Regions from separate parts of the Streptomyces sp. NPDC047981 genome, predicted to be linked through region 1. Evidence: predicted binding sites of a transcription regulator. Region 1 holds the regulator's gene; each other region holds the start of a gene.

Region 1 (7,005 bases):
CACCGCGAGCGAGCTGCGCGGTGCCGGTGGCGTGCTCGCCTCCCGGGACAACTACGCGGGACAGGTGACCGAGGAGATACGCCTCGCCCGCAAGGTGCTCGGCGACGACCCGCGCCCGGTGCGGACGGTCTTCGTCGGCGGCGGTACGCCGACGCTGCTCGCCGCCGGGGACCTCGTACGGATGCTGGGGGCGATCCGGGACGAGTTCGGGCTCGCGGACGACGCCGAGGTGACGACGGAGGCGAACCCGGAGTCGGTGGACCAGGCGTATCTCGAGGAGCTGCGGGCCGGTGGCTTCAACCGGGTGTCCTTCGGGATGCAGAGCGCCCGGCAGCACGTCCTGAAGGTCCTCGACCGCACCCACACGCCGGGCAGGCCCGAGGCGTGCGTCGCCGAGGCGCGGGCGGCGGGCTTCGACCACGTGAACCTGGACCTGATCTACGGGACGCCTGGGGAGTCCGACGACGACTGGCGGGCGTCCCTGGAGGCGGCGATCGGGGCGGGGCCCGACCACGTCAGCGCCTACGCGCTGATCGTCGAGGAGGGCACACAGCTGGCCCGGCGGATCCGCCGCGGCGAGGTGCCGATGACGGACGACGACGTGCACGCGGACCGGTATCTGATCGCCGACTCCGTCTTCGCCGAGGCCGGTTTCGATTGGTACGAGGTGTCGAACTGGGCCACCTCGGAGGCCGGGCGGTGCCTGCACAACGAGCTGTACTGGCGCGGCGCCGACTGGTGGGGAGCCGGTCCGGGGGCGCACTCGCACGTGGGCGGCGTGCGGTGGTGGAACGTGAAGCATCCGGGGGCGTACGCGCAGGCGCTGTCCGCCGGCAGGTCGCCGGGTGCCGGGCGCGAGATCCTCTCGGCCGAGGACCGGCGCGTCGAGCGGGTGCTTCTGGAGCTGCGGCTCCGGGAGGGGTGCCCGCTGGACCTCCTGCGCCCGGACGGGCTCGCCGCGTCCCGCAAGGCCCTCGCGGACGGCCTCCTCGACGAGGTGGCGTACGGCGAGGGGCGCGCGGTCCTGACCCTCCGGGGACGGCTCCTTGCGGACGCGGTGGTCAGGGACCTGGTGGACTAGGGCCCCGCGTTTCTGGATCAGGCCGGGCGCGCGGGCCCTGGCACCTTGCCTCGCCCTGATCCGGCCCGACCGGCCCGAGCAGGACTGGCGCCGTGCCTCGCCCTGATCCGGCCCGACCGGCCCGAGCAGGACTGGCGCCGTGCCTCGCCCTGATCTGGCCCGACCGGCTCGACCGGCCGGGCAGGCCCTGATCGGCCAGGCAGACCTGATCGGCCGGGCAGACCCGACCGGCCGGACAGACCTGTTCGGCCGGGCAGGCCCCGCTACGGCGCCGTGACGAAGTCGATCAGTTCCTCCACCCTGCCCAGCAGGGACGGCTCCAGGTCCTTGTAGCTGTGGACCTTCGACAGGATGTGCTGCCAGGCCGCGCCCGTGTTCGGGGGCCAGCCCAGGGCCTCGCAGACGCCCGTCTTCCAGTCCTGGCCGCGCGGGACCGTCGGCCAGGCGGGGATGGAGAGCGAGGCCGGCTTCACGGCCTCCCAGACGTCGATGTACGGGTGGCCGACGACCAGGACGTCCGGTGACGAGATCTGCGCCGCGATGCGGGACTCCTTCGAGCCGGGGACCAGGTGGTCGACGAGGACGCCCAGGCGTGCGTCCGCCGCCGGGGCGAAGTCGGCCACGATCGCCGGGAGGTCGTCGATGCCCTCCAGGTACTCCACCACCACGCCCTCGATCCGGAGGTCGTCGCCCCAGACCCGCTCGACCAGCTCGGCGTCGTGCCGGCCCTCGACGTAGATCCGGCCCGCCCGTGCCACCCGAGCCCGCGCCCCCGGGACCGCGATCGATCCGGAGGCGGTGCGGGTCGGCCGCGCCGGCCCGGACGCCGGGCGCACCAGCGTCACCGGCCTGCCCTCCAGGAGGAAGCCCCTCGGCTCCATCGGGAACACCCGGTGCTTGCCGAAGCGGTCCTCCAGGGTCACCGTGCCCGCCTCGCAGCGGATCACCGCCCCGCAGAAGCCCGTCGAGACCTCCTCCACCACGAGGTCCACCTCCGCCGGCACCTCCGGCACCGGGGCGGATCGCTTCCACGGGGGCGTCAGGTCGGGGTCGTAGCTGCGCATTCGCGTGACGTTATGCGACGGCGAAGCGCCGTGCCAGTTCCTCGCGTTGGCGTCGCACGAACGCGGCGTCCACGACCGCCCCGTGGCCCGGTACGTACACCGCGTCCGCGCCGCCCAGGGCCAGCAGCCGGTCCAGGGCGTCCGGCCAGCGCGACGGGATCGCGTCCGGGCCCGCCTGTGGTTCCCCGGACTCCTCCACCAGGTCCCCGCAGAAGACGACCTCCCGGCCACCGGGGACGAAGAGCGCCAGGTCGTGCGCCGTGTGGCCCGGGCCCACGTTCGCGAGCAGCACCTGCCGGCCGCCCAGGTCCAGCGTCCACTCGCCGGAGACCACGTGCTGCGGCGCCACCAGCACGTCCACCGCCTCCGCCGCCGCGAACGCGTCCACCCCGTGCCGTACCGCGTCCGCCATCAGCTCGCTCGCCTCCCGGCGCAGCAGCGCGTCCACGCCGACCGCCCCGTACACCTCCGCCCCCGCGAAGGCCGCCGTGCCCAGGACATGATCGAAGTGGGGGTGGCTGAGTGCGATGTGTGTCACTCTTCGGCCCCCGGTCAGCGACTCCACCTGGGTCCGCAGCGCCGTTCCCTCCCGGAGCGTCGAGCCCGTGTCGTACAGCAGGACGGCCTTCTCGCCCACCACCAGGCCCACCGTGGCGTCCCAGCCGGGCAGTCTGCGCCGACCGACACCGTCCGCGAGCCGCTCCCAGCCGAAGTCTTCCCAAGCGACATCCATACCGCGACGCTATCCGCAAGGACGCGCTCCGACGCGGCCTCCTTGCCAGGAGCGATGCCCGCCGCCGTACACTGGCCGGGGGATTCCTGGCACTCGGACAGGGCGAGTGCCAAATGTGGAGCAACCGATACGACCGAACGACAGCTGGAGGTGGGCGCGATGCTCAGCGAACGCAGACTCGAGGTGCTGCGCGCCATCGTCCAGGACTATGTCGGGACGGAGGAGCCGGTCGGCTCCAAGGCGCTCACGGAGCGCCACAAGCTCGGCGTCTCGCCCGCCACCGTGCGCAACGACATGGCGGTCCTGGAGGACGAGGGCTACATCGCCCAGCCCCACACCAGCGCCGGACGCATCCCGACCGACAAGGGCTACCGCCTCTTCGTCGACCGGCTCGCCGGCGTCAAGCCGCTGTCGACGCCCGAGCGGCGCGCGATCCACAACTTCCTCGACGGAGCCGTCGACCTCGACGACGTCGTCGGGCGCACGGTCCGGCTGCTCGCGCAGCTGACCCGGCAGGTCGCCGTCGTGCAGTACCCGTCGCTGACCCGTTCGACGGTCCGGCACGTGGAGCTGCTCTCGCTGGCGCCCGCCCGGCTGATGCTCGTCCTCATCACGGACACCGGCCGCGTCGAGCAGCGCGTCATCGACTGCCCCGCGCCGTTCGGCGAGACCTCGCTCGCCGATCTGCGCGCCCGGCTGAACAGCCGGGTCGTCGGCCGCCGTTTCGCGGACGTGCCGCAGCTGGTGCAGGATCTCCCGGAGTCCTTCGAGGAGATGGAGGACCGCGGGACGGTCTCGACCGTGCTCGCGACCCTGCTCGAAACCCTGGTGGAGGAGCACGAGGAGCGGCTGATGATCGGCGGTACCGCCAATCTCACCCGCTTCGGCCATGACTTCCCCCTCACGATCCGGCCTGTGCTCGAAGCGCTCGAGGAGCAGGTCGTGCTCCTCAAGCTGCTCGGCGAGGCCAAGGACTCGGGCATGACCGTACGGATCGGGCACGAGAACGCCCATGAGGGCCTCACGTCCACGTCCGTCGTCGCGGTCGGCTACGGTTCGGGCGACGAGGCAGTCGCCAAACTCGGCGTGGTCGGACCGACCCGCATGGACTACCCCGGAACGATGGGAGCGGTACGCGCAGTGGCACGTTACGTCGGACAGATCCTGGCGGAGTCGTAAGTGGCCACGGACTACTACGCCGTACTCGGCGTACGCCGCGACGCGTCCCAGGACGAGATCAAGAAGGCATTCCGGCGGCTCGCCCGCGAGCTGCACCCGGATGTGAATCCCGATCCGAAGACGCAGGAGCGCTTCAAGGAGATCAACGCCGCGTACGAGGTGTTGTCGGACCCGCAGAAGAAGCAGGTCTACGACCTCGGCGGCGACCCGCTGTCCGCGTCCGGCGGCGCCGGTGCAGCCGGTGGCTTCGGCCAGGGCGGCTTCGGGAACTTCTCGGACATCATGGACGCGTTCTTCGGCACGGCGTCGCAGCGCGGACCGCGCTCGCGCACGCGGCGCGGCCAGGACGCGATGATCCGTCTGGAGATCGACCTCAACGAGGCCGCCTTCGGCACGACGAAGGACATCCAGGTCGACACGGCCGTCGTCTGTACGACGTGTTCGGGCGAGGGCGCCGCGCCCGGCACCTCCGCGCAGACCTGTGACATGTGCCGCGGCCGCGGTGAGGTCTCCCAGGTCACCCGGTCCTTCCTGGGCCAGGTCATGACCTCCCGCCCGTGCCCCCAGTGCCAGGGCTTCGGCACCGTCGTCCCGACCCCGTGCCCCGAGTGCGCGGGCGACGGCCGGGTCCGGTCCCGCCGTACGCTCACGGTCAAGATCCCGGCCGGTGTCGACAACGGCACCCGCATCCAGCTCGCCGGCGAGGGCGAGGTCGGCCCGGGCGGCGGCCCGGCGGGTGACCTGTACGTGGAGATCCACGAGGTCCCGCACGAGGTCTTCCAGCGCCGCGGCGACGACCTGCACTGCACGGTGACCATCCCGATGACGGCGGGCGCGCTCGGCACGAAGGTGCCGCTGCAGACCCTCGACGGGCTCGAAGAGGTCGACATCCGGCCGGGCACCCAGTCCGGCCAGTCCATCCCGCTGCACGGGCGCGGCATCACGCACCTGCGGGGCGGCGGACGCGGTGACCTGATCGTCCACGTCGAGGTGACGACCCCGTCGAAGCTCGACCCCGAGCAGGAGCGACTGCTGCGCGAACTCGCGAAGCTGCGCGGCGAGGAGCGGCCGACGGGTCAGTTCCAGCCGGGTCAGCAGGGGCTGTTCTCGCGGTTGAAGGACGCGTTCAACGGGCGGTAGGTCTGGTCTGTTCTCGGACATCGAGGACGCGTTCAACGGGCGCTGAGCCCGCGTTGTGCCTGGAAGGGCGGCATCCGCTTCGAGCGGGTGCCGCCCTTCCCGTATGACACGATGCCTGCATGTCCACCGCGCTGAACGATCTCTCCCGGTACCCGATCGTGCAGGCCCCCATGGCGGGCGGCGCGTCCGGTCCGCAGCTCGTCGGGGCGGTGTGCGAGGCCGGGGGGCTCGGGTTCCTCGCCGGGGGGTACAAGACCGCCGGCGGGCTCTACCAGGAGATCAAGCAGGTGCGCGGGCTGACCGGTCAGCCCTTCGGGGTCAACCTCTTCATGCCGCCCGGCGGACAGCACGCCGACTCCGCCTCCGTCGACGTCTACCGGCACCAGCTGACCGGCGAGGCCACCTGGTACGAGACGGCCCTCGGCGACCCCGACAACGGGCGGGACGACGCGTACGACGCCAAACTGGCGATCCTGCTCGACGACCCCGTCCCCGTCGTCTCCTTCACCTTCGGCTGCCCCGACCGCGGCACCTTCGACGCCTTCGCCCGCGCCGGTACGCTCACCGTCGTCACCGTCACCTCCGCCGAAGAGGCCCAGGCCGCCCAGTGGGCCGGGGCCGACGCCGTCTGCGTGCAGGGCGTCGAGGCCGGCGGCCACCAGGGCACGCACCGCGACGACCCGGACGCCGCGCTCGCCGGGACGGGGCTCCTCACGCTCGTCACCCAGGTCCGGGAGACCGTCCAGCTGCCGATCGTCGCCGCCGGCGGGATCATGCGCGGCGCGCAGATCGCCGCCGTCCTCGCCGCCGGGGCCGACGCCGCCCAGCTCGGCACCGCTTTCCTCGTCTGCCCCGAGTCGGGCGCGCACGCGCTGCACAAGCAGGCCCTGACCAACCCGCTCTTCGTCCGGACCGAGCTCACCCGGGCCTTCTCCGGCCGCCCCGCGCGCGGGCTCGTCAACCGCTTCATGCGCGAGCACGGGCGGTACGCCCCCGCCGCCTACCCCGAGGTCCACCACCTCACCGCCCCCCTCCGCAAGGCCGCCGCCACCGCCGGCGACGCCCAGGGCATGGCCCTGTGGGCCGGCCAGGGGCACCGGCTCGCCCGCGACCTCCCGGCCGGCCAGCTCGTCGAGGTGCTGGCCGCCGAACTCGACACCGCACTCACCGCGCAGGCCCACAGGAGCACCGCCTCATGACCGCACCCGTCTTCGTCGTCGAGGCCGTCCCCGGCAACGGCCCCTTCCTCCTGGACGGCCCCGAGGGCCGTCACGCCGTCTCCGTGAAGCGGCTGCGCGCGGGGGAGGACGTCGTCCTCACCGACGGGCGCGGCACCTGGGCCGAGTGCGTCGTGCTGTCCGCCGAGGGCAAGGACCAGCTGACCGTCCAGGTCTCCGGTACCTACGAGGAGGCCGAGCCCGCGCCCCGCATCACTGTCGTCCAGGCGCTGCCCAAGGGCGACCGGGGCGAACTGGCCGTCGAGATCATGACGGAGACCGGTGTCGACGCGATCGTGCCGTGGGCCGCGTCCCGGTGCATCACCCAGTGGAAGGGCGACCGCGGGCTCAAGGCCCTCGCCAAGTGGCGCGCCACCGCGCGCGAGGCGGGCAAGCAGTCGCGCCGCAACCGCTTCCCCGAGGTCGCCGACGCGATGACCACCAAGCAGGTCGCGGCGCTCCTCGCCGGCGCCGACTTCGCCGCCGTCCTGCACGAGGACCGGGACCACCCCAGCGGCGCGCTCGCCGACGCCGAACTCCCCGTGGAGGGTGAGATCGTGCTCGTCGTCGGACCCGAAGGGGGCGTCTCCC
Region 2 (7,005 bases), on a different contig from region 1:
CGCCGAGGCGCGGACCGCGCTGACCCTGCGGCTCGTCGGCGGGCTGCGCACGGACGAGATCGCCCGGGCCTTCCTCGTGCCGGAGGCGACGGTCGCGCAGCGGATCGTGCGGGCGAAGCGGACGCTGGCGAAGGCGGGTGTGGAGTTCGAGGTGCCCTACGGGGAGGAGCGGGCGGCCCGGCTCGGCTCGGTCCTGGACGTCATCTACCTCGTCTTCAACGAGGGGTACGCGGCGACGGCCGGCGACGACCTGCTGCGCCCCGCGCTGTGCGAGGACGCGCTGCGGCTCGCCCGGGTGCTCGCGGGGCTCATGCCGAAGGAGGGCGAAGTCCACGGCCTGGCCGCCCTGCTGGAGATCCAGGCGTCCCGGACGGCGGCCCGGACAGGGCCGGACGGGAAGCCGGTCCTGCTCGCCGAGCAGAACCGGAACCGCTGGGACCGGCGGCTCATCCTCCGCGGCTTCGAGGCGCTCGCGCGGGCGGCCGAGTGCGGTCCGTACGGTCCCTACGCCCTCCAGGCCGCCATCGCCGCCTGCCATGCGAAGGCGCCCGCGTACGAGGCCACGGACTGGCGGACGATCGCCGCGCTGTACGGCCGCCTCGCGGCCCTCACACCGTCCCCCGTGGTCGAGTTGAACCGCGCGGTCGCCGTCTCGATGGCCGAGGGACCGGAGGCGGGCCTCGCCCTCGTCGACGCCCTCAGGGAAGAACCCGCCCTGTCCGGCTACCACTTGCTGCCGAGCGTCCGGGGCGACCTGCTGGCGCGGCTGGGACGGGAGGCGGAGGCCCGCGAGGAGTTCGAGCGGGCGGCCGCCCTGACCCGCAACGAACGGGAACGTGAACTCCTGCTCGGGCGGGCCCGGGACCTGGGCGGTCAGTAGCGCAGGATCCGGCCCGCCGAGGTGCCGATGAGGACCGTGCCGTCGGGGGCCGCGTGCAGGGACAGGAGGCCGTACGGGGGCAGGGGGCGGTGGGCGAGGACGGTTCCGTCGGTGGTGGCGACCGAGACGAGGGTGTCGTCGGCGCACAGGGCGTGCAGGATGCCGTCGTGCGCGTCGAGGGCGACGACCTCCGACTCCAAGGGCCGGGTCCAGGCGATCTCCCCCGTGGGGTGGGCGCGGCGGACCAGTTCCTTCCGGCCGTGCAGCAGCGCGGGGCCTTCCGCGTCGACGGTGTGGACCGCGGGGCCGAGCGGCGCGTCGACGGAGTGGAGCGTCGTCTCGGCGGTGGTACGGGGGTCGAGCGCGACCACGTCCCTGCCGCGCCGCCCGTAGAGCAGCTCGGGGCAGCGGCGGACGTCGAGCGGGACGAGGTCGTAGCGGTTCGGCTCCTGGACCCCGCCCAGCGGGGTGCCGTCGGGGGCGAAGAAGCGCGTGTTGGGCGGGGTGGGGGGCTCGACCTCGATGGAGCGGTTGTAGGTGTCCCGGATCGCCCAGACCCCGTCCGTACGTGCCTGCAGCGCGGCCGAGAACGGGACCGAGGGGCGGTCGAGGACCGTGCCGTCGGCCGTGGAGACGAGCGGGAAGTCGGTCCGGGCCCGGGCGTCGGGGCCCGGGACGGTGATCCTGGCCGTCCGCTCGTCCGCGGCGACCTCGATGCGCGTGCCGTGGGCCCTCGGCTCCGCGGGAACCCGCCAGAGCAGGGTGCCGTCGGGCGCCCAGCACTCCACGGCCGTGTCGCGGCGGGTGGCGAGCACCCGGCCGTCGCTCAGCCCGGCCACGGCCCGGACGCCGCCGAGGCCGTCGTAGGTCCGCCCCGCCCGTTCGGCGATCTCCGCGAGGAGCGGTCCCGCGGGCGAGCCGGGCTGGTCGGGGTAGGTGTCCGTGGCTTCGGGATCGAGCGGCTCCCGCTCCAGGGCGGTCAGGTCGAGGGCGTCGGGGGCGAGGCCGAGCCAGTCGTCCCGTACGAGGGTGCCCCGGGACGCGTAGCGGACGTACTCGTCGTGCTCGTCCACGCGGAAGAAGGTGAGTTCGAGGGTGCGGGCGTCCAGCCAGCGCACCGGGTCGACGCCCCACCGGGGGTCGGCGAAGTCCACGCGCCGGCCGTTGTCGGGCTCGAAGAGCGTGAGTCCGCCCGCGCGGTCGTACTCGTCGTAGTTGTCGAGGCCGACGGCGAGCAGCGGGAGCGTGGGGTGGAAGGCGATCGACTCCGCGTCCATCGCGAACATGAGCAGGTGCGCGCAGGAGAGGTCGTCGGCGCGGTGGACGGCGACCCGGCTCTGCTGGTGCAGGACCGAACTGACCGCGATCCACCGGCCGTCGGCGCTGACGGTCACCTGGGAGGCATGGCCGCGCAGCTCGGGGAACGGTTCCTCGTGGAGCGGGGGCAGCTCACCCACGGTCTGCCACCGCCGGTCCGCCGATCAGCATCGTCGGGGCGCCCGCGACCCGGGTCAGGAAGACCGTGGCCGCGTTCGGGCCCTTCGGCTTGACCCGGCGGCGGATCTCCTCCGGCTCGACCGCCGAACCGCGCTTCTTCACCGTCAGCGTGCCGACCTCCCGCTCGCGCAGCAGGGCCTTCAACTTCTTCAGGTTGAAGGGGAGTTCGTCGGTGATCTCGTACGCCGTGGCGAACGGCGTCGGGGTGAGGGCGTCCGCCGTGACGTACGCGATGGTCTCGTCGATCAGGCCGCCGGGCAGCTCCTCGGCGACCTCGGCGACCAGGTGCGCGCGGATGACCGCGCCGTCAGGCTCGTAGAGGTACCGCCCGAGCGGGCGGACCGCCGGGTCGGGCAGGCCGCGCCCGGTCAGGCTCGCGCCGGACGGCAGGAGGGTCGCGCGGCGCGCGCCGGGGGAGGTGCCGAACCAGAGCACGGCCTCCTTCACGTCCCCGCCGTCCGAGATCCACTCGGCCTCGGCCTCCTCGGGCACCGCCTCGTGCGGGATGCCGGGGGCGATCTTCAGCGCCGCGTGCGGGGCCTTGCGGGCGGCCTCGACGGCCCAGGAGAGCGGCGGGGAGTACGCCTCCGGGTCGAAGATCCTGCCCCGGCCGCCGCGCCGCGCCGGGTCCACGAAGACGGCGTCGTACGGGCTCGTGTCGATCTCGGTCACGTCCGCGCACCGCACCTCGATCAGCCCGGCGAGGCCGAGCGCCTCGGCGTTGGCGCGGGCGGCGGCCGCCGTCAGCGGGTCGCGGTCCACGGCGAGGACCGAGATCCCGGCCCGGGCGAACGCGAGGGCGTCGCCGCCGATCCCGCCGCACAGGTCGGCCACGGAGCGCACGCCGAGCGCGTGGAGGCGTTCCGCGCGGTAGGTCCCGACGGTGGCCCGGGTCGACTGCTCGACGCCGTGCGGGGTGAAGTACATCCGGTACGCGTCCTCGGCGCCGAACTTCGCCACCGCGCGCTGCCGCAGCCGGGCCTGCCCGAGCGCGGCCGAGACCAGTTCGGCGGGGTGCTCGCGGCGCAGCCGGGAGGCGACGGCCAGTTCCTGGGCGGGGTCGTAGTCGCGCAGGGCGGCGAGCAGCGTCTGGCCCTCGGGGGCGAGCAGGGCGGTGAAGTCGGCGAGGTCGGTCACCCGTCCCATTGTGGGCCAGCCGGGGGATGGTGGGGGCCGGGTGGAGGTGTCGACGGCTGTGCGGGGCATTCCGCTGACAGGATGCGGCGCCATGCAGCTAGTACGACAAGCAGAAGAAAAGCGCTCGAAGCGGGCGGCGGCACGCCTCCGCCGCTCGGTCGGCGCCGCCCTGGTCGTCGCCGCGCTCGGCTCCGCCTGCGCGGGCCCCTCCGGCGACGGGGGGTCCCCCGCGGAGGGCCGCAAGGGCCCCGCGCGGCCCGCCGCCGGTCAGCCACAGGCGGAGGGCGCGTCAGGGGCGCTCGCCGCTTACGTCGAGAAGGTCCGCCAGCGCCGCACCGCCCGGGCCCTGGCCGCCAAGAAGTGGGGCCTGGACCGGCCGCCGCTGGAAGCCCCCGCCCCGCCGGCCGTGAAGCCGAAGATCACCACGCGCAAGGGCTTCGAGACGGACGGCGAAGGGCTGCCGCCGGTGTTCACCACCGTGCCGACGAAGGAGAAGGTCGTCTTCCTGACGATCGACGACGGCGCGGAGAAGGACCCCGAGCTGCTGCGGATGATGAGCGACCTGCAGATCCCGTACAGCGCCTTCCTGAGCGACTACCTCGTCAAGGAGGACTACGGCTACTTCAAGAAGATGCAGGACGCCGGGGTCGCCCTGCACAACCACACCCTCAACCACCGCTACCTGCCCGGGCTCTCGTACAGCGCGCAGAAGCGCGAGATCTGCGGGATGCAGGACGTCATCGAGAAGCGGTACGGGAAGCGGCCCCCGCTCTTCCGGCCGCCGTACGGCAACTACAACGAGGACACCCTGCGCGCCGCCGCGACGTGCGGGGTGAAGGCGGTCCCGCTGTGGGCCTCGGAGGCGTTCCCGGACCGGATGGAGTGGCGCGAGTGGGACCGGGACCTGCACCCCGGCGACATCGTGCTCACGCACTTCCGGGGCAAGGAGGACTGGAAGGGCACGATGCCCGACATGATCCGCCGGGTGATGAAGACGATCACGGCCAAGGGGTACGCGGTCGCGAAGCTCGAGGACTACGTGTGAGCCGCGCGCGCCGGCCGGTCATCGGCCTCGTCCTGGCCGGCGCGCTCCTGGGGATCTCGGGGTGCGCGTCGTCCGTGGACCCGATCGAGCGCCTGGGGCGGAAGGCGGCGCAGCGGCTCGACACCGACACCGGCGCGGGGGAGCGGCCCGCGGGCGGCGCGCTCTCGGGGGCGGCGGCCCGCGTCCTGCACCGACTCTCCCGGCTGGACGACGGGATCGCCGAGGACGGGCCGCGTCGCGGGGTGCGTGGCGCGGACGAGCCGCGCCGGGCGGGCCGGCCCTGAAGGGTCGGGGCGCGAGGCCGTCATGTCCGCGCCTTCGTACGGAACCTCAGGGTCCGTCGGGCCGTTGCCCGTACCGGGACCGGATCGAACGCCACCCGCCACCGAACCGCCGGTGCATCGGACCCGCCGCCGCATCGCCTGCGCATCGCACCCGCCGGCGCATCGCACCCGCCCGCCGAGCCGCCACGCGGTGCTGAATTGGCACTCCGCTTGACCGAGTGCTAATCGCAGTCATAGTCTCGGCTCTGGCACTCCCCACTGGAGAGTGCCAACACAGCGACGGGCAGGTCCGGCACCCGCGACGACGGATCCACCTGGTCGCCACCTCAGACAGTTAACCCCGTGAGATCTCCGAAGGGGGAGGTCGGATCGTGACGACCACCAGCTCCAAGGTTGCCATCAAGCCGCTCGAGGACCGCATCGTGGTCCAGCCGCTCGACGCCGAGCAGACCACCGCCTCTGGCCTGGTCATCCCGGACACCGCGAAGGAGAAGCCCCAGGAGGGCGCCGTCCTCGCCGTGGGTCCGGGCCGCTTCGAGAACGGCGAGCGCCTTCCGCTCGACGTCCAGGTCGGCGATGTCGTGCTGTACAGCAAGTACGGCGGCACCGAGGTGAAGTACAACGGCGAGGAGTTCCTCGTCCTCTCGGCTCGCGACGTGCTCGCGATCATCGAGAAGTAATTCACCGAAGTATCTGAGACAGATGCTTTGAGCTGCGCCCCTTGACCCCGCACTGGGCGTCCGGGGGCGCAGTTCGTTTACACACGATTTCCGAGAGGGCTGAATCGCTCCCATGGCGAAGATCCTGAAGTTCGACGAGGACGCCCGTCGCGCCCTTGAGCGCGGCGTCAACAAGCTTGCCGACACGGTGAAGGTGACGATCGGCCCCAAGGGCCGCAACGTCGTCATCGACAAGAAGTTCGGCGCCCCCACCATCACCAACGACGGTGTCACGATCGCCCGCGAGGTCGAGATCGAGGACCCGTACGAGAACCTCGGTGCCCAGCTGGTGAAGGAGGTGGCGACCAAGACCAACGACATCGCGGGTGACGGCACCACCACCGCCACCGTGCTCGCCCAGGCGCTCGTCCGCGAGGGCCTGCGCAACGTCGCCGCCGGCGCCTCCCCGGCCGCCCTGAAGAAGGGCATCGACGCCGCGGTCAAGGCCGTCTCCGACGAGCTGCTCGCGACCGCCCGTCCGATCGAGGACAAGTCCGACATCGCCGCCGTGGCCGCGCTCTCCGCGCAGGACCAGCAGGTCGGCGAGCTCATCGCCGAGGCGATGGACAAGGTCGGCAAGGACGGTGTCATCACCGTCGAGGAGTCCAACACCTTCGGTCTGGAGCTCGACTTCACCGAGGGCATGGCCTTCGACAAGGGCTACCTGTCCCCGTACATGGTGACCGACCAGGAGCGTATGGAGGCCGTCCTCGACGACCCGTACATCCTGATCCACCAGGGCAAGATCTCCTCGATCCAGGACCTGCTGCCGCTGCTGGAGAAGGTCATCCAGGCCGGCGCCTCCAAGCCGCTGCTGATCATCGCCGAGGACGTCGAGGGCGAGGCCCTGTCGACCCTGGTCGTCAACAAGATCCGTGGCACCTTCAACGCCGTGGCCGTCAAGGCCCCCGGCTTCGGCGACCGCCGCAAGGCGATGCTCGGCGACATGGCCACCCTCACCGGTGCCACCGTCATCGCCGAGGAGGTCGGCCTCAAGCTCGACCAGGCCGGTCTGGACGTGCTGGGCACCGCCCGCCGCGTGACCGTGACCAAGGACGACACCACCATCGTCGACGGTGGCGGCAACTCCGAGGACGTCGCGGGCCGCGTCAACCAGATCAAGGCCGAGATCGAGTCCACCGACTCCGACTGGGACCGCGAGAAGCTCCAGGAGCGCCTCGCGAAGCTGGCCGGCGGCGTGTGCGTGATCAAGGTCGGCGCCGCCACCGAGGTGGAGCTGAAGGAGAAGAAGCACCGTCTGGAGGACGCCATCTCCGCGACCCGCGCCGCGGTCGAGGAGGGCATCGTCTCCGGTGGTGGCTCCGCTCTGGTCCACGCCGTCAAGGTCCTCGAGGGCAACCTCGACAAGACCGGCGACGAGGCCACGGGTGTCGCGGTCGTCCGCCGCGCCGCCGTCGAGCCGCTGCGCTGGATCGCCGAGAA
Region 3 (7,005 bases), on a different contig from region 1:
GTAACCGGCCTCCATGGAGGCGGCGTTGATCCGCCGCATGACGAAGGTGTTGTTGTTGTCGCCGCCCTGCCCGGAGGCGGCGGTGGCGCAGCGCGCGGCCAGGTCGGCGGGGGCCGTGGGGCAGCCCATGACCGTGTTGCCGATGGTCGTGAAGTCGCCGTACAGCGAGGCGTCGTAGCGCTTGCCGAAGGGCTCCACCACGTCCGCCGCGGCAGGACCGGCCGCGGCGAGCGTGAGCGGGAGCGAGCCGAGGGAGCCGGCGGCCAGGGCGAGGGCCGCCAGCGACATGGTCATTCGATTGTCGAACCGCATAAAACGGAAATGTAGGCAAAAAACACAATCATCCGGCGTTACGCCACGCGGCGGTGCGCGTACTCCGCGATCTCGACCATCGGCGGCCGCTCCTCCGTGTCCACCGGGTACGTGCGCGGGGTGAAGCCCTCCTCGCCGCGCTCGAACTGGGTCAGCAGCGGCCGCACCAGATGGCCCCGGGAGAGCCGCAGCTGCGCCGTCCGGTAGATCGCCGCCGCCATCCGGCCGAGCGCCCGCCCGTCCTGGTGCCGGTGCTTGCGGACCCCGACGTCCACCTGGGCGAGCGCGTCCAGGCCGACCGTGTGCAGCGCGTCCACGAGCAGGCCCAGCTCCACTCCGTAACCGACCGGGAACGGCAGCCGTTCGAGCAGCGAGCGCCGCGCCGCGTACTCGCCGCCCAGCGGCTGGACGAAACCGGCCAGCTGCGGCCAGTGCAGATTGAGCAGCGGCCGCGCCACCAGCTCCGTCACCCGACCGCCCTGACCTGGGGTGTCGCCGAGCGGGCGGTCGTACATCGCCTTCACGAAGGCGACGTCCGGGTCGGTGAGCAGCGGGCCGACGATGCCGGTGACGAAGTCCGCGGAGAAGTCCCGCAGGTCCGCGTCGACGAAGCAGACGATGTCCCCCTCGGTCACCATCAGTGACCGCCACAGCACCTCGCCCTTCCCGGGCACGGCCGGTATCCGGGGCAGGATCGCGTCCCGGGCCACCACCCGCGCCCCGGCCGCCGCCGCCACCTCCGCCGTTCGGTCGGTGGAGCCGGAGTCGATCACCACCAGCTCGTCCACCAGCGGAACCGCCTCGGTCATCAGCTCGCGCCGGATGACGGCGACGATCTCGCCGACCGTCGCCTCCTCGTTCAGCGCGGGCAGCACGACGCTGACCGTCGTCCCGTGCTTCGCCGCCAGGACGCGGTCGAGCGAACGGTCCGCCACGGACCAGGACCGCCGGCCCAGCCAGCGCTCCACTTCCTCCAGCACGTGATCTCCATCTCGCGGTTCGGACGGCAGGTTCAACCCTCCGGGCCTTCGGTTACAGTCTTGAACAACGCGGATCCCCGATGCATGTCGGGGTGCCGCCCGCGTCTCACAATCGAATACCGCTCATCCAGAGGGGCAGAGGGAAACGGCCCGTTGAAGCCCCGGCAACCCTCCAGTCGGTCACTCGTCCGCAGTCGACGCCAGTCGTCGCCACTGCGCCCGCGAGGCTCCCGGCTAGGGAAGGTGCCAAATCCGTCTCATGGCGACGTTCGCCATGAGAAAGATGAGGAGAAAGGGCCTCGCCTCCATGGCTGTACAGACTGCTACCCCCGACACCGCTCAGACCGTCGATCTCGGTCCCGCTTCCGGCCTTTCCTGCCGGGAATGCGGTGAAGTATTCGCACTCGGCCCGATCTTCGCCTGTGAGCTGTGTTTCGGCCCCCTCGAAGTCGCGTACGACCTGCCCGTCGGTGACCCCGAGGCGCTGCGCAAGCAGATCGAGGCCGGCCCCGCCAACATCTGGCGCTACGCCCCGCTGCTGCCCGTCCCCGCCGACGTCGCCGAGAAGCCGAACCTGAACCCGGGCTGGACCAAGCTCGTCCAGGCCGACAACCTCGCCGCCGAGCTGGGCGTCGAGCCCGGCAAGCTCTTCGTCAAGGACGACTCCGGCAACCCGACGCACTCCTTCAAGGACCGCGTCGTCGCCCAGGCCCTGGAGGCCGCCCGCGCCTTCGGTTTCACCACGCTCTCCTGCTCCTCCACCGGCAACCTGGCCGGCGCCGTCGGCGCCGCCGCCGCCCGCGCCGGCTTCCGCTCCTGCGTGTTCATCCCGCACGACCTGGAGCAGGGCAAGGTCGTCATGGCCGCCGTCTACGGCGGCGAGCTGGTCGGCATCGAGGGCAACTACGACGACGTCAACCGCTTCTGCTCCGAGCTCATCGGCGACCCGCTGGGCGAGGGCTGGGGCTTCGTCAACGTCAACCTGCGTCCGTACTACGGCGAGGGCTCCAAGACGCTCGCGTACGAGATCTGCGAGCAGCTCGGCTGGGTCATCCCGGACCAGCTCGTCATCCCGATCGCCTCCGGCTCGCAGCTCACCAAGATCGACAAGGGCCTCCAGGAGCTCATCAAGCTGGGCCTGGTCGAGGACAAGCCGTACAAGATCTTCGGCGCCCAGGCCGAGGGCTGCTCGCCGGTGTCCGCCGCCTTCAAGGCCGGTCACGACGTCGTACGCCCCCAGAAGCCGAACACCATCGCCAAGTCGCTGGCCATCGGCAACCCGGCCGACGGCCCGTACGTCCTCGACATCGCCCGCCGCACCGGCGGCGCCGTGGAGGACGTGAACGACGAGCAGGTCGTCGACGCCATCAAGATCCTGGCCAGGACCGAGGGCATCTTCGCCGAGACGGCGGGCGGCGTGACGGTCGGCGTGACGAAGAAGCTGGTCGAGGCCGGCCTCATCGACCCGACCCTCACCACGGTCGTGCTCAACACGGGTGACGGCCTCAAGACCCTGGACGCGGTGGCCGACACCTCCCAGGCGACCGCCACCATCAAGCCGAGCCTGGACGCGTTCCGCGCCGCCGGCCTGGCCCACTGACCCCCACTCGTCCGTTCACGGAAGGCAGCAGCACATGAGCGTCAAGGTCCGTATCCCCACCATCCTCCGTACCTACACGGGCGGCCAGGCCGAGGTTCCGGCGGAGGGCGCGACCCTGTCCGAGGTCATCTCGGACCTGGAGAAGAACCACGCGGGCATCGCCGCGCGCGTCCTGGACGACCAGGGCAAGCTGCGCCGCTTCGTGAACGTCTACGTGAACGACGACGACGTGCGCTTCGAGCAGGGCCTGGAGACGGCGACGCCGGACGGCGCGGGCGTCTCGATCATCCCGGCGGTCGCCGGCGGCTGCTGATCGCCGACCACCGATCGCCGTGTAGTTACCCGGCGTAACCGAATTGCCCCCTCCGCGAGAGAAGCGGAGGGGGCAATTCTGCATGGTTGAGCGCGGTAGAGTTGGGGAAGTCCCCCCGGCTTCACCCCGCTGCTCCGTGCCAGGCGCATATGAGAATGCGTCCCCACGTGACAAGAAGCAGCCAAAGTGCGCGCGCGATCTGTACCTTCTGCGCACTTTGCCGGGCCCGACTTGCCCCGGAATTCAATAAATCCTCCGGAATTCTCCTTTACGGCGTGCCCAGAATTCTCGCCCGAATGACCTGTTGCAGAGGGCAGTTGGGCAGATACATTCAGCCGCGGTCGACGCGTTCCGGCGCAGGGTCTGACCCGGGTCCGTGAAGTGCGGCCCCGCGCAAGGGCCAGTAATAGGGGAGTTAGGCATGGCTCAGGGCACCGTCAAGTGGTTCAACGCGGAGAAGGGCTACGGCTTCATCGCGGTCGACGGTGGTGCGGATGTATTCGTCCACTACAGCGCGATCCAGATGGACGGTTACCGCACCCTTGAAGAGGGTCAGCGGGTCGAGTTCGAGATCTCGCAGGGCCAGAAGGGTCCGCAGGCGGACATGGTCAAGCTCGCCGTCTGAGCACGGCGCGATCGGCCACCACGTACGCACGCACGCGTCGCCACGCTTTCGCAGGCGATCTCACGCGTTCTCACGCCGAGGGGTCCGCATCCTGACCAGGATGCGGACCCCTCGTGCGTGCGCGGCCCGCGCCGCGGTGTCCCGGGGGCGTCGCCCGGTCGGTGTCAGGACCGTCGCCCGATCTATGGGAGTCGCTTGCACTCGCATGGGGCGAGTGCTAATCATTGGCGTTAGCACTCTGAAGGTGAGAGTGCTTACGAGGATCGGGCAGGCGAGGTCCGCGGCCAGGTGGGGCAAGGAACCACCGGGCACGCAGGCCGTCCGTCGCGGGCGTCGGCGCGGTCCTGGAGCGTTATCCACCCCATGTCCGGGAGGACCACTTCACATGGCCAAGATCATCGCGTTCGACGAGGAGGCACGGCGCGGTCTCGAGCGCGGGATGAACCAGCTCGCCGACGCCGTCAAGGTCACCCTTGGCCCCAAGGGCCGGAACGTCGTCCTCGAGAAGAAGTGGGGCGCCCCCACGATCACCAACGATGGTGTCTCCATCGCCAAGGAGATCGAGCTCGAGGACCCGTACGAGAAGATCGGCGCCGAGCTGGTCAAGGAAGTCGCCAAGAAGACGGACGACGTCGCCGGTGACGGTACGACCACCGCGACCGTCCTCGCCCAGGCGCTCGTCCGCGAGGGCCTGCGCAACGTGGCGGCCGGCGCCAACCCGATGGCCCTCAAGCGCGGCATCGAGAAGGCCGTCGAGGCCGTCTCCGGCGCCCTGCTCGAGCAGGCGAAGGATGTCGAGACCAAGGAGCAGATCGCTTCCACGGCCTCCATCTCCGCCGCCGACACCCAGATCGGCGAGCTCATCGCCGAGGCGATGGACAAGGTCGGCAAGGAAGGCGTCATCACCGTCGAGGAGTCCCAGACCTTCGGTCTGGAGCTGGAGCTCACCGAGGGTATGCGCTTCGACAAGGGCTACATCTCGGCGTACTTCGCCACCGACATGGAGCGTATGGAGGCGTCCCTGGACGACCCGTACCTCCTGATCGTCAACTCCAAGATCTCCTCGGTCAAGGACCTGCTCCCGCTCCTGGAGAAGGTCATGCAGTCGGGCAAGCCCCTGCTGATCATCGCCGAGGACGTCGAGGGCGAGGCCCTGTCGACCCTGGTCGTCAACAAGATCCGCGGCACCTTCAAGTCCGTCGCGGTCAAGGCCCCGGGCTTCGGCGACCGCCGCAAGGCCATGCTGAACGACATCGCCATCCTCACGGGCGGCACGGTCATCTCCGAGGAGGTCGGCCTCAAGCTCGAGAACGCGGGCCTGGACCTGCTCGGCCGCGCCCGCAAGGTCGTCATCACCAAGGACGAGACCACGATCGTCGACGGTGCCGGTGACAGCGACCAGGTCGCCGGTCGCGTCAACCAGATCCGCGCCGAGATCGAGAACTCCGACTCGGACTACGACCGCGAGAAGCTCCAGGAGCGCCTGGCGAAGCTCGCCGGTGGCGTGGCGGTCATCAAGGCCGGTGCCGCGACCGAGGTCGAGCTCAAGGAGCGCAAGCACCGCATCGAGGACGCCGTTCGCAACGCGAAGGCGGCCGTCGAGGAGGGCATCGTCGCCGGTGGCGGCGTGGCCCTGCTGCAGGCCTCCAACGTCTTCGAGAAGCTCGAGGCGGACCTGTCCGGCGACGAGGCCACCGGTGCCGCGATCGTGAAGCTGGCCCTGGAGGCCCCGCTGAAGCAGATCGCCGTCAACGCCGGCCTCGAGGGCGGCGTCGTGGCGGAGAAGGTCCGCAACCTGCCCGTCGGCCACGGCCTGAACGCCGCGACCAACGAGTACGTGGACCTCATCGCCGAGGGCATCATCGACCCGGCGAAGGTGACGCGTTCCGCGCTGCAGAACGCGGCCTCCATCGCCGCGCTGTTCCTGACCACCGAGGCCGTCATCGCCGACAAGCCGGAGAAGGCCGCTGCGGCCGCTCCGGGCGGCATGCCGGGCGGTGACATGGACTTCTGAGCCTCGGCTCGGTAGCTCCTCGCTGTACAGCTGTACGCGACCGAGGGCGGCACTCCCTGCTGGGGGTGCCGCCCTCGGGCGTTCGGGGTGATGCTGGTGGGGAGGGGTGGCACGGCCACGGGCCAGGGAAGGCGGGAGCGAGCCATGATCACGCTGCTGACGACACCGACCGACCGCGAGCTGGTCATCACCCGCACCTTCGACGCCCCGCCCGCCCGCGTCTGGGAGGCCTGGACCAGGCCCGAGCACGTCCGTCAGTGGTACGGCGTGGCCGCCATGCCCACGACCGTCTGCGAGATCGACCTCAGGCCCGGCGGCGCGTGGCGCTGGGGCCAGAAGGCGCCCGACGGGCGCGAGATCGTCTTCTCCGGCACGTACGAGGAGATCCTGCCGAACGAGCGCCTCGTCTACACCGAGGTCTTCGAGCTCATGCCGGGCCCGCCGGTCCACGTCACCCTCACCTTCGACGACACCCCCGACGGCGGCACGGCGCTCACGAGCATGTCGATCTGGCCGTCGACGGAGATCCGCGACCAGGCCCTCGCGACGGGCATGGAGGCCGGGGTCAAGGAGGAGTACGACCGGCTCGCGGTATACCTGGAGATGATGTGAGCCTCGACGTGCCGCGGCTCGCCGCGGGACCGTACGAGCTGCGGGCCTGGGAGCGGGCGGACCTGCCGCTCGTGGAGGAGGCGTCGGCCGACCCGTACATCCCGCTGACGAACACGGTCCCGCCGGTGTACTCGGAAGGCGAGGGCGAGGCGTTCGTCCGCCGCCAGTGGAGCCGCGCGGAGACGGGCGCCGGCTACTCCTTCGTGGTCGTCCGCCGCCGTGACATCCGCCCGGCGGGCATGATCGGCCTCTGGCTCCGCGACCTCCCCGAGGGCCGCGCCACCCTCGGCTACTGGATCGTCCCCGCCTGCCGGGGCGAGGGCGCGGCCACGGCCGCGCTGACGGCGGTGAGCGCCTGGGCACTCGGCGAACTGGGCATCCCCCGGCTGCAGTTGCTGGTCGAACCCTGGAACGAGGCCTCGGCGAAGACGGCCGAACGGGCCGGCTTCGTACGGGAGGGCCTGCTGCGCTCCTGGCAGGAAGTGGGCGGCGAGCGGCGGGACATGTGGATGTACGGGCGGGTGCGGGCGGGCGGGTCCGGGTAGTCCG

Evidence for each region. The regulator HrcA, encoded in region 1, represses chaperone genes, less so after heat shock. The targets are predictions, from matches to a motif close to TTNGCACTCNGNNNNNCNGAGTGCNAA.
Region 2: the regulator HrcA is predicted to act here: its motif matches at 5,042-5,068, upstream of groES (co-chaperone GroES).
Region 3: the regulator HrcA is predicted to act here: its motif matches at 4,061-4,087, upstream of groL (chaperonin GroEL).

What each region holds. Positions count from the first base shown of each region.
Region 1 is NZ_JBEZNQ010000003.1:54,947-61,951, reverse strand. Features, by position in the region: gene hemW (radical SAM family heme chaperone HemW) at 1-1,081, shown strand, start outside; gene AB0E14_RS03090 (DUF3097 domain-containing protein) at 1,345-2,145, opposite strand; gene AB0E14_RS03085 (MBL fold metallo-hydrolase) at 2,156-2,878, opposite strand; gene hrcA (heat-inducible transcriptional repressor HrcA) at 3,038-4,057, shown strand; gene dnaJ (molecular chaperone DnaJ) at 4,058-5,197, shown strand; gene AB0E14_RS03070 (nitronate monooxygenase) at 5,317-6,396, shown strand; gene AB0E14_RS03065 (16S rRNA (uracil(1498)-N(3))-methyltransferase) at 6,393-7,005, shown strand, end outside.
Region 2 is NZ_JBEZNQ010000067.1:27,006-34,010, reverse strand. Features, by position in the region: gene AB0E14_RS30265 (RNA polymerase sigma factor) at 1-880, shown strand, start outside; gene AB0E14_RS30260 (PQQ-binding-like beta-propeller repeat protein) at 874-2,337, opposite strand; gene AB0E14_RS30255 (class I SAM-dependent methyltransferase) at 2,330-3,523, opposite strand; gene AB0E14_RS30250 (polysaccharide deacetylase family protein) at 3,606-4,559, shown strand; gene AB0E14_RS30245 (hypothetical protein) at 4,556-4,843, shown strand; gene groES (co-chaperone GroES) at 5,215-5,523, shown strand; gene groL (chaperonin GroEL) at 5,636-7,005, shown strand, end outside.
Region 3 is NZ_JBEZNQ010000035.1:46,543-53,547, reverse strand. Features, by position in the region: gene AB0E14_RS21745 (DUF11 domain-containing protein) at 1-312, opposite strand, end outside; gene AB0E14_RS21740 (glucosyl-3-phosphoglycerate synthase) at 351-1,292, opposite strand; SAM riboswitch class I at 1,413-1,582, shown strand; gene thrC (threonine synthase) at 1,576-2,892, shown strand; gene AB0E14_RS21730 (MoaD/ThiS family protein) at 2,927-3,205, shown strand; gene AB0E14_RS21725 (cold-shock protein) at 3,627-3,830, shown strand; gene groL (chaperonin GroEL) at 4,216-5,844, shown strand; gene AB0E14_RS21715 (SRPBCC family protein) at 5,989-6,456, shown strand; gene AB0E14_RS21710 (GNAT family N-acetyltransferase) at 6,453-7,001, shown strand.